One region of the Luteimonas galliterrae genome, then DNA from elsewhere that is predicted to be linked to it. Evidence: predicted binding sites of a transcription regulator. Region 1 holds the regulator's gene; each other region holds the start of a gene.
What was found. The regulator HrcA, encoded in region 1, represses chaperone genes, less so after heat shock. The targets are predictions, from matches to a motif close to TTNGCACTCNNNNNNNNNGAGTGCNAA.
Positions count from the first base shown of each region.

Region 2: a site for HrcA is predicted at 1,547-1,573, ahead of rpoH (RNA polymerase sigma factor RpoH). Genes of this name have one in related genera too.
Region 3: a site for HrcA is predicted at 1,330-1,356, ahead of groES (co-chaperone GroES). Genes of this name have one in related genera too.

Region 1 is NZ_JAMBEP010000001.1:744,297-747,569, reverse strand. It holds gene recN (DNA repair protein RecN) at 1-611, opposite strand, end outside; gene hrcA (heat-inducible transcriptional repressor HrcA) at 731-1,786, shown strand; gene grpE (nucleotide exchange factor GrpE) at 1,829-2,347, shown strand; gene dnaK (molecular chaperone DnaK) at 2,452-3,273, shown strand, end outside.
Region 2 is NZ_JAMBEP010000001.1:2,193,484-2,196,756, forward strand. It holds gene M2650_RS10055 (DUF1203 domain-containing protein) at 67-534, opposite strand; gene rpoH (RNA polymerase sigma factor RpoH) at 660-1,535, opposite strand; gene M2650_RS10065 (EAL domain-containing protein) at 1,796-2,563, opposite strand; gene M2650_RS10070 (carboxypeptidase-like regulatory domain-containing protein) at 2,593-3,273, opposite strand, start outside.
Region 3 is NZ_JAMBEP010000003.1:85,260-88,532, forward strand. It holds gene groL (chaperonin GroEL) at 1-857, opposite strand, end outside; gene groES (co-chaperone GroES) at 984-1,271, opposite strand; gene cutA (divalent-cation tolerance protein CutA) at 1,491-1,817, shown strand; gene M2650_RS13065 (protein-disulfide reductase DsbD) at 1,814-3,273, shown strand, end outside.

The DNA of each region.
Region 1 (3,273 bases):
TCCGGCTCCAGCGCTTCGCGCTGCAATTCTGCGAACTGGTGCTCCAGGTAGGCGATGCGCTCGGAGACGTCGCCCTGTTTCGATAACGCCTCGCGCTCGCGCAGCAAGGCGTTCCAGTGCGCGGCCACGGTTTCGACCGCAGTCAATGCCGCCTCGTGTCCGCCGAAACCGTCGAGCAGGGCCAGCTGGCTGGCCTTAGACAGCAACGCCTGGTGTTCGTGCTGGCCGTGGATTTCGACCAGCAGGCCCGCCAGTTCGCCCAACTGCGCCAGCGTGGCCGGGCGGCCGTTGATCCAGGCCTTGGAACCGCCGTCGGCGCGTAGGGTGCGGCGCAGCTGGCAGTCGTCGCCTTCGTCCAGTTCCTGTTCGCGCAGCCAATCGCGGGCGGGCATGGCATCGCTCAGGTCGAATTGCGCGCTGAGTTCGGCGCGCTCGGCGCCGTGCCTGACCATGCCGCTGTCGGCGCGCAGCCCGGACAGGAAGCCGAGCGCATCGACGAGCAGCGACTTGCCGGCGCCGGTTTCGCCCGAGATCACGGTCAAGCCCGCGCCGAACTCGAGTTCGGCGGTCCGGACGACGGCGAAGTCCTTGATCGTCAGTAGCGTCAGCATGGATGCAATTGTGCCGTGCGGCCCGCCAGCCTGCCATGCGCGGGTCGCGGAACTTGCGACAGGGCCGCAATCCACGAGCGACGCTTGCGCGCACCGCCGGTCCGGCTTATACCGCCCACGTGGCCAGACCTTCCGACGACTCGTCCCTAGACCCGCGCGCGCGCCAGCTGCTGCGCACGCTGATCGCGCGCTACATCCGCGACGGCGAGCCGGTCGGTTCGCAGACCCTGGCGCGCCACGCCGGTCTGGACGTCAGCCCGGCGACGATCCGCAACATCCTGGCCGACCTGGAAGACACCGGCCTGCTCAGCGCGCCGCACGCTTCCGCCGGGCGCATACCCACCGCCCAGGGCTACCGCGTCTTCGTCGACAGCCTGCTGCAGGTCAAACCGCTGGCCGAAGGCGAACTGTCGCGGCTGCGCAGCGAACTGCCGGCGGGGGCGGGCACCCAGAACCTGCTCGGCAACGCTTCCGAGCTGCTGTCGGCGATGACCCATTTCGTCGGCGTGGTCAGCGTGCCGCAGCGCGAGCAGTTTGCGTTCAAGCACATCGACTTCGTCCCGCTGGACGGCCAACGCGTACTGGCGATCCTAGTGTTCGCCGACAACGACGTGCAGAACCGCATCCTGCAGACGCGCCGCGTCTACGGCCCGGCCGAGCTGGAGCGCGTCGCCAATTACCTCAACCATCATTTCGCCGGACGGCCGCTGGCCGACATCCGCGCCACGCTGCTGCACGAAATGCGCAGCGCCCGCAGCGAGATGGAGAGCCTGCTGGCGCAAACCGTGGAACTGGCCGAACAGGCCCTGGCGCCCGGCGCCGAAGACATGCTGCTGGCCGGCCAGACACGGCTGATCGGCGTGCAGGACCTGGCGGACCTGGACCGCCTGCGCGAGTTGTTCGAAGCCTTCGCCCGCAAGCGCGAGATCCTGCAATTGCTGGAGCGCACGGTGCACGCGCCCGGCGTGCGCATCTTCATCGGCGAGGAGACCGGCCTGGCGCCGCTGGACGGCGTGTCGCTGGTGACCGCGCCGTATGCCGCCGGCGGCCGCGTGCTGGGCGTGCTGGGCGTGATCGGGCCGACCCGGATGGCCTACGACCGAGTCATTCCGGTCGTGCAGGCGGCGGCCGACGCGCTGGGTTCCGCCTTGAATCCCGGGGCCCAGCCCTCATAGGTTGTCGGGTAGGGCGGCAGGACGACCGCCCGGAACCTGGACATGACCGCAACCGAACAACGACCCGACGATGCGGCCGCAGAAGCGGCCCTGGACGCCGACCACCCCCTGTACGGCTTGATCGAGACTCTGAAAGGCGACCTGGAACAACTGCGCGCCGAATCGCTGCGCGAGCGCGCCGACCTGGACAACCAGCGCAAGCGCCTGGCGCGCGACGTCGAGCTGGCCCGCAAATTCGCCAACGAGCGCCTGCTGGCCGATCTGCTGCCGGTGTTCGACAGCCTGGAAGCGGCGCTGGTCACCGCCCCGCAAAACGACCCGCTGCGTGCCGGCGTGGAGCTGACCCTGCGCCAGCTGCACAAGGTCGCCGAGGCCAATGGCCTGGTCGAAGTGGCGCCGATGCCCGGCGACAGTTTCGACCCGGACCGGCACCAGGCCGCGAGCGTGGTCGACGCGCAGGGCGTGCCCCCGGGCGCGGTCGCCCAGACCTTCCAGAAGGGTTACCTGTTGAACGAGCGCTTGCTGCGGCCGGCCATGGTGGTTGTCGCCAAGCACGACTAGACGATGTAGGCGAACGCTTGAACCGGCGGCCCCAGGCCCCAGATTACGGACATCGACGGCAACGGCCGTCCCCAACATTCAGATTCGAGAGAGGGAGCAATACCATGGGCAAGATCATCGGCATCGATCTCGGCACGACCAATTCGTGCGTGGCGATCATGGAGGGCGGCAAGGCCCGCGTCATCGAAAATTCGGAGGGCGACCGCACCACGCCTTCGATCGTCGCCTACAGCAAGGACGGCGAGGTGTTGGTGGGCGCTTCCGCCAAGCGCCAGGCCGTCACCAATCCCAAGAACACCTTCTACGCCGTCAAGCGCCTGATCGGCCGCAAGTTCAACGATGCGGAAGTGAAGAAGGACCGCGACCTGGTCCCGTACGCGATCGTCGAGCACGACAACGGCGACGCCTGGGTCGCGACCAGCGACGGCAAGAAGCTGTCCGCGCAGGAAGTGTCCGCGCGCATCCTCGAAAAGATGAAGAAGACCGCCGAGGCCTACCTGGGCGAGACGGTCACCGAAGCGGTGATCACGGTGCCGGCCTACTTCAACGACAGCCAGCGCCAGGCCACCAAGGACGCCGGCAAGATCGCCGGCCTGGACGTCAAGCGCATCATCAACGAGCCGACCGCGGCTGCGCTGGCCTATGGCCTGGACAAGGCCGGCGGCGACCGCAAGATCGTCGTCTACGACCTGGGCGGCGGCACCTTCGACGTGTCGATCATCGAAATCGCCAACGTCGACGGCGAAAAGCAGTTCGAAGTGCTGGCTACCAACGGCGACACCTTCCTGGGCGGCGAAGATTTCGACAAGCGCGTCATCGACTACCTGGTCGACGAATTCCAGAAAGAGCAGGGCATCGACCTGCGCAAGGATCCGTTGGCGTTGCAGCGCCTGAAGGATGCGGCCGAGCGCGCCAAGATCGAGCTC
Region 2 (3,273 bases), 1.4 Mb from region 1:
TCGCACGCTCTTGATCGAAAAAGACATGCGGATGAATTCGCACCTACGAAAACGAAAAGCGGGCGATCAGCCGCGATCGATCCGGCACGCATAGCAGCCGCGACGCGCGTTGTGCACGTGCAGATAGCCGATCTTCGGATAGCCGAAGAACTTTCCGATCAACGGTTCCAGATCCGCGCCTTCGACCACATCGGCGGCATGCATCCAGCCGGCTTCGTCGTAAGCCCGCACGGACAATAAACGGCTGCGTTGCTGTTCCGGGATTTCGTTGCGGGCCTCGAACGTCGCTAGCGCCGATTCGCGCACGAAGATCGGACCGTCGCTGCGATAGGGCGTATCCGAGTCTTGGTGCCTCCAGTTGAGCAGCAGCAGCGATTCGCCGGGCTCCGCGTCCTGCAGGGTGATTCGGCAGGGAAAGCCCGGCTTGGCCTCGGCGACGTAACGCTTCACGCCGTGCGCGCTCAGCGCTTCGTCGCTCAAACCGAACAACGGCCGGAAATCCTCTATAGGCAGACCTTTTACGATGTAGTCCATTGCCCTGCTCCGTCATTGGAATAGGTGCAGGCTAAATGCCGCGAACCGGACCCGATATCCGAATCATGCGCAACAAAAAACGGCCCGGTTTCCCGGGCCGTTCTGGTCTTTCGATGGCGTTTGGATCAGGCGACGAACAAGGCCTTCATCTTCTTCAGCGCGTTGGCCTCGACCTGGCGGATGCGCTCGGCCGAAACGCCGTACTCGTCGGCCAGTTCCTGCAGCGTGATCTTGCTGTCGGCGTCCAGCCAGCGGCGCTTGATGATGTCGCGCGAGCGGGCGTCGAGCTGGCTCATGCCTTCGCGCAGCAGTTCCAGCTGATGGTCCTCGCTGTCGTTGCGCTCGTAGGCCTGCGAGGGATCTTCCTCGTTCGCCATCAGGTAGGCGGCCGGCGCCGGCGGCGCGTGGTCGTCGTCCTCGTCCGAAGACAGGTCGAAGCCGATATCGCGGCCGGACAGGCGCGACTCCATCTCCAGCACTTCGCGCTCGGAGACGTTGAGATCCTTGGCGACCGCGCGCACTTCCTCGGCGTTCAACCAGCCCAGGCGCGTCTTGCTCTTGCGCAGGTTGAAGAACAGCTTGCGCTGCGCCTTCGTGGTGGCGACCTTGACGATGCGCCAGTTCTTGAGGATGAACTCGTGCATCTCGGCGCGGATCCAATGCACCGCGAACGAGACCAGGCGCACGCCCACGTCCGGATCGAAACGCTTCACGGCCTTCATCAGGCCGATGTTGCCTTCCTGGATCAAATCGCCGAGCGGCAGGCCGTAGCCGTTGTAACCGCGGGCGACGTGCACCACGAAGCGCAAATGCGACATGACCAGCTCGCGGGCGGCTTCGAGATCGTCTTCTTCGCGGAAACGCTGGGCCAGCGCCTGCTCTTCCTCGACGGTGAGGACAGGGATCTGGTGGACCGCACCGATGTAGGCGTCCAGCGAACCGAGCGCACTGGGGATCGGCAGGTTGTTGGCGACGAGGGCTTGGGACATGGGGGTCTTCATGGGTTCCGATTTTAGCAGTCGCCAGATATGACTGCTAAGGGCACCTGGAGTTCCCCAGCGTTTCGCTGATGGAACGCCAGGATGGAAAAACCACTCCCCCGCAGTCTCCGGATACCTAATTCGGTACGCCAGACCGGTAAATCAAGGGTTTGGGCCGGATTATCGTAACTTATTGAAAATAATCAATTTATTTGAGCCGGGAGCGGATGGCCCGGACGCCTGGCGCAACCGTAGGGGGCCTGCGAGCCCTTCCCCACTCGTCAGAAAGCGGCCCAGGATAAATCCGGTATCGGCAAAGCCTCCAAACCGGGACGTGCATAAAGGTAGCCCTGCTGCAGATGGATGCCCAAAGCGAGCAGCCTGCGGGCATCGGCCTCGGTTTCCACGCCCTCGGCCACCACGGCGCAGCCGAGTTTGCCGGCGATGCCGATCACGCTCTCGATGATGGCCTGGCGCACGCTGTCGCCGCCGACGCCGCGCACCAGGTGCATGTCGATCTTGAGCAGCTGCGGTTGATAGCTGGCCAGCAAACCGAGTCCGGCGTGGCCGGCGCCGAAATCGTCGATCGCCACGACGAAACCCATCGCCCGATAGGCGTGCAGGGATTCGGCGATGCGCAGTTGGTTCAACGGTTCGGATTCGGACAGTTCGAGGATCATGTGCCTGGGCGCCAGGCCCACGCTCTCGGCCGCGGCGCGTAGCGACATGATCGTGCCCGGATGCACGAACGCGCTCGGCGCCAGATTGAGCGCGAGCCGCGTGCGCAGATCGAGCTTGGCCGCGGCGAACAGCGCCAAAAGCATCGTGCGATGGTCGAACACGGCGCGCCGCGCCTGAGGCACGGCGGCGAGCACTTCCGGCGCGCCTTCGCCGTTCGCGCCGCGCACCAGCGCCTCGTACGCGTAGACGGAGCCGCGCCGCAAGTCGACGATGGGCTGGAACGCGATCCGTACCTGGCGGAACGCGCCGGTCTCGAAGGCCGCGTTCGCAGCGGGGCTGACGTTGGCGAGCATGGAGCTGCCGGTCATGGGCGGCTGCGCTGCGATGTCCAGGGAAGTCATCGCTGCCGCCCCGCGGGAATATCCAGCCGCGTGGTCTGCCGCACGCGCACCTCGATCGTGCGCTGCGCGGCGGCGTCTTCGACGAACCACGGCAGCGGCAGGTTGTCGGGCAGCACCGCGACGCGATGCGGGCCGACGGCCACGCGCGGGAATTCGAATTGGCCGTTGCTGTCGGTGCGCACCGAATAGCGGCCGTCCAGCACGATGGTGACGTTGGCCGCCGGCAGTTCCGACGCCGCGCGCACGCCGTCGTTGTTGTCGTCCAGGAACAGCGAACCGGCGACGCTGCCCACGGCCGCGCCCGGCGCGCCGCCGATCACGGCCAGCGGCTGTCCGGCCTGGCGGTCGTAGCGCAGGGTGAGGAACACCGAACGGTCGCGCGGCAGCGAAATGAAAGGCGTATCGGTGACCAGCGGATCCAGGATGAAGGGCGAACGCTGCGAACCCTGGCTCTGGTAGAACGCGGCGGCCAACGACCAGCGCGGACGGATGCGCCAGTTCAAACCGATGTTGAAATCCACGCCGCGCGTCGCGCTGGGGCCGTCGCCATGGGTCCAGCGCGCGGTGCCGTCGATCGACAAGGTGTCGGTGAGGTCGCGCCCGCCGTACAGCGCGACCGTGGTGGTCGCGGTAGCCGGCTCGCCGTCGTAGCTCAGTTCGCCATAGGCCAGCGACGC
Region 3 (3,273 bases), on a different contig from region 1:
TTGCGACGGTCGCCGAAGCCCGGCGCCTTGACGGCGCAGACCTTGACGATGCCGCGGATGGTGTTGACGACCAGCGTGGCCAGCGCCTCGCCTTCGACTTCTTCGGCGACGATCAGCAGCGGCTTGCCGGCCTTGGCCACGCCTTCCAGCACGGGCAGCAGGTCGCGCACGTTGGAGATCTTCTTGTCGTGCAGCAGGATGTACGGGTCGTCCAGCTCGGCGCTCATGCTCTGCTGGTTGTTGACGAAGTACGCCGACAGGTAGCCGCGGTCGAACTGCATGCCCTCGACCACGTCGAGCTCGTTCTCCAGGCCCGAACCTTCCTCGACCGTGATCACGCCTTCCTTGCCGACCTTCTTCATCGCGTCGGCGATGATCGTGCCGATCGATTCGTCGCTATTGGCCGAGATGGTGCCGACCTGGGCGATCGCCTTGTCGTCGACGGTGGGCTTGGACAGGTTCTTCAGCTCGCCGACGGCGGCGGTGACCGCCTTGTCGATGCCGCGCTTGAGGTCCATCGGGTTCATGCCGGCGGCGACCGCCTTCATGCCTTCGCGGATCAGCGCCGCGGCCAGCACGGTCGCGGTGGTGGTGCCGTCGCCGGCGTTGTCGGAGGTCTTGGAAGCGACTTCCTTGACCATCTGCGCGCCCATGTTCTCGAACTTATCGGCGAGTTCGATCTCCTTGGCGACGGAGACGCCGTCCTTGGTGATGGTCGGAGCGCCGTAGCTCTTCTCGAGCACGACATTGCGGCCCTTCGGGCCGAGCGTTGCCTTGACGGCATTGGCGAGGATATTGACGCCGCGCAGCATGCGCGCGCGCGAGTCCTCGCCGAAACGGATTTCTTTGGCAGCCATTGCACTAACTCCAGAATTAGAAAATTTTGCGGAGAACCGGTTTTGTAGAGCAGGGCTTGCCCCGCCGCTCTTTTTTCGAACCTTGGCGAAAAGCAGCGGAGCAAGCTCCGCTCTACAGAGAAAAAATCAGCCGACGATCGCGAGGATGTCGTCTTCCTTCACGATCTTGTATTCGGTGCCTTCGTGCTTGTACGAAGAACCCGAGTACTGGCCGTAGATGACCTTGTCGCCGACCTTGACCTTGGGCGCGCGCAGGCTGCCGTTGTCCAGCGCCTTGCCTTCGCCGATGGCGACGATTTCGCCCTTGGTGGGCTTTTCCTTGGCGTTGTCGGGGATGACGATGCCGCCGGCGGTGACTTCGTCGGCTTCGATGGGCTTGACGACCACGCGGTCGTAGAGCGGCTTCAGATTCATTGCGACCCTCTTAAGTGCTTGATTGGCGGGGATAAAGCGGGAAACTAGACCGGCGATTTTAGCAGTCGCACCAGGCGACTGCCAGCGCCGGAAACGTCAAAAACCCGGACGCGCCGGGATGCCCGAGACGTTGGGCCTGCAACGCAGCCTTTCAAGGGCTGCCACGGCCGGCGAAGGCGAGTCGGCTACCCTAGGCGCCCCTCGAACCCGTGCCGACCCTTGTCCGTACTCGTCTGCCTCTGCACCTGCCCCGACCCGGACAGCGCCGCGCGCATCGCCGATGCGCTGGTGGACGAGCGCCTGGCCGCCTGCGTCAACGTGCTGCCCGGCCTGCGCTCGACCTACCGCTGGCAGGGCCAGGTCGAGCGCGCCGACGAGGTTCTGCTGCTGATCAAGACCGCGGCCGACCGCCTGCCGGCGCTGCAGCAGCGGATCCTAGCGCTGCATCCTTATGAACTGCCGGAAGTGATCGCGGTCGAAGCTGCGGGCGGCCTGCCCGCCTACCTCGGCTGGATCGCCGAGCAGACGCGCGAAGAGAATCGATGATGACGATGCGGTCGCGCGGCCTGGCTGCGCTGGTGTTCTCCCTGTTCGTGGCGATGCCGGCGTCGGCGGTCGACGAGAAGGACTTGTTGCCGGTCGATACGGCCTTCGCGTTGAAGGTATCGGCGCCGAGCCGCGATCGCATCGAGCTGAGCTGGAAGATCGCCGACGGCTATTACCTCTACCGGCACCGCACGTCCGTGCAAACCGATGCCGCTTTCAAAGCGCAGCCGCTGCAGATGCCGCGCGGCGACAGGCATACCGACGAGTTCTTCGGCGAAGTGGAAACCTATCGCACCCAGCTCGTCGCGGCGTTGCCGGGCGTGGCCGCTCAGAACGCGCGGCAAGTCGCATTGAAAGTGAAATACCAAGGCTGCGCGGACGTTGGCGTGTGCTATCCGCCGCAGACCCGCACCTTGACCGTCGCTTTGCCTGCTGTAGGAGCGGCTGTTGTAGGAGCGGCTTCAGCCGCGAGCTCTTCGACTGATGTGCAGGAAAAAGATCAAGAGCTCGCGGCTGAAGCCGCTCCTACAAAGAGCGACAGCGGTTTCGCCGCGCTGGGCAAATCGCTGGGATCCGCGACGCAGGGCGGCCTGCTCGGCACCGCACCCAACGGCGCCAGCGAACCGCTGCCGCTGCCGCCGGAGCAGGCCTTCAAGTTCGAAGCCATCGCCGATGGCGGCAATGCGCTGCTGCTGCGCTTCACGCCGGCCAAGGGCTACTACCTGTATCGCGACAAGACTTCGCTCAAGCTCGACGCCGACGGCATCGCGCTGGAACGTCCGCGCTGGCCGAAGGGACAGCTGCATCGCGACGAGCATTTCGGCGACGTCACCGTGTATTTCGACCAGATCGACCTGCCGGTGCCGCTGCGGCGCAGCTTAGCCGAGGCGCAGAAAGTCACGCTGACCGCGAATTTCCAGGGTTGCCAGGACGATGGCATCTGCTATCCCCCGATGACGCGTTCGGTATCGTTGAACCTGCCGGCGGGCGAGATCGCGGCCGCACCTGCTGTTGTAGGAGCGGCTTCAGCCGCGAGCTTTTCGCAGACCGCACAGAATCAAGATCAAGAGATCGCGGCTGAAGCCGCTCCTACAAGAATGGTCGCCGAGGGGCCGGAAAAGCTCGCGGCCGAAGCCGCTCCTACGAAGAGCGCAACGGCCGCTTCTGGAGCGTTGGCCGAGGATTCGCGCCTGGCCGCCGCCCTATCCGGCTCGCATCGCTGGCTGACCCTGCTCGGCTTCTTCGGCGCCGGCCTGCTGTTGGCGTTCACGCCGTGCGTGCTGCCGATGATCCCGATCCTGTCCGGCCTGATCGCCGGGCGCGGCGAGCGCATCGGCGCGCGCCGCGCGTTCACGTTGTCGCTGGTGTACGTGCTGGCCAGCGCGGTGGTGTTCACCCTCGTCGGCGTGATCGCCGGCCTGCTCGGCGCCAATCTGCAGATCGCGTTCCAGAAGCC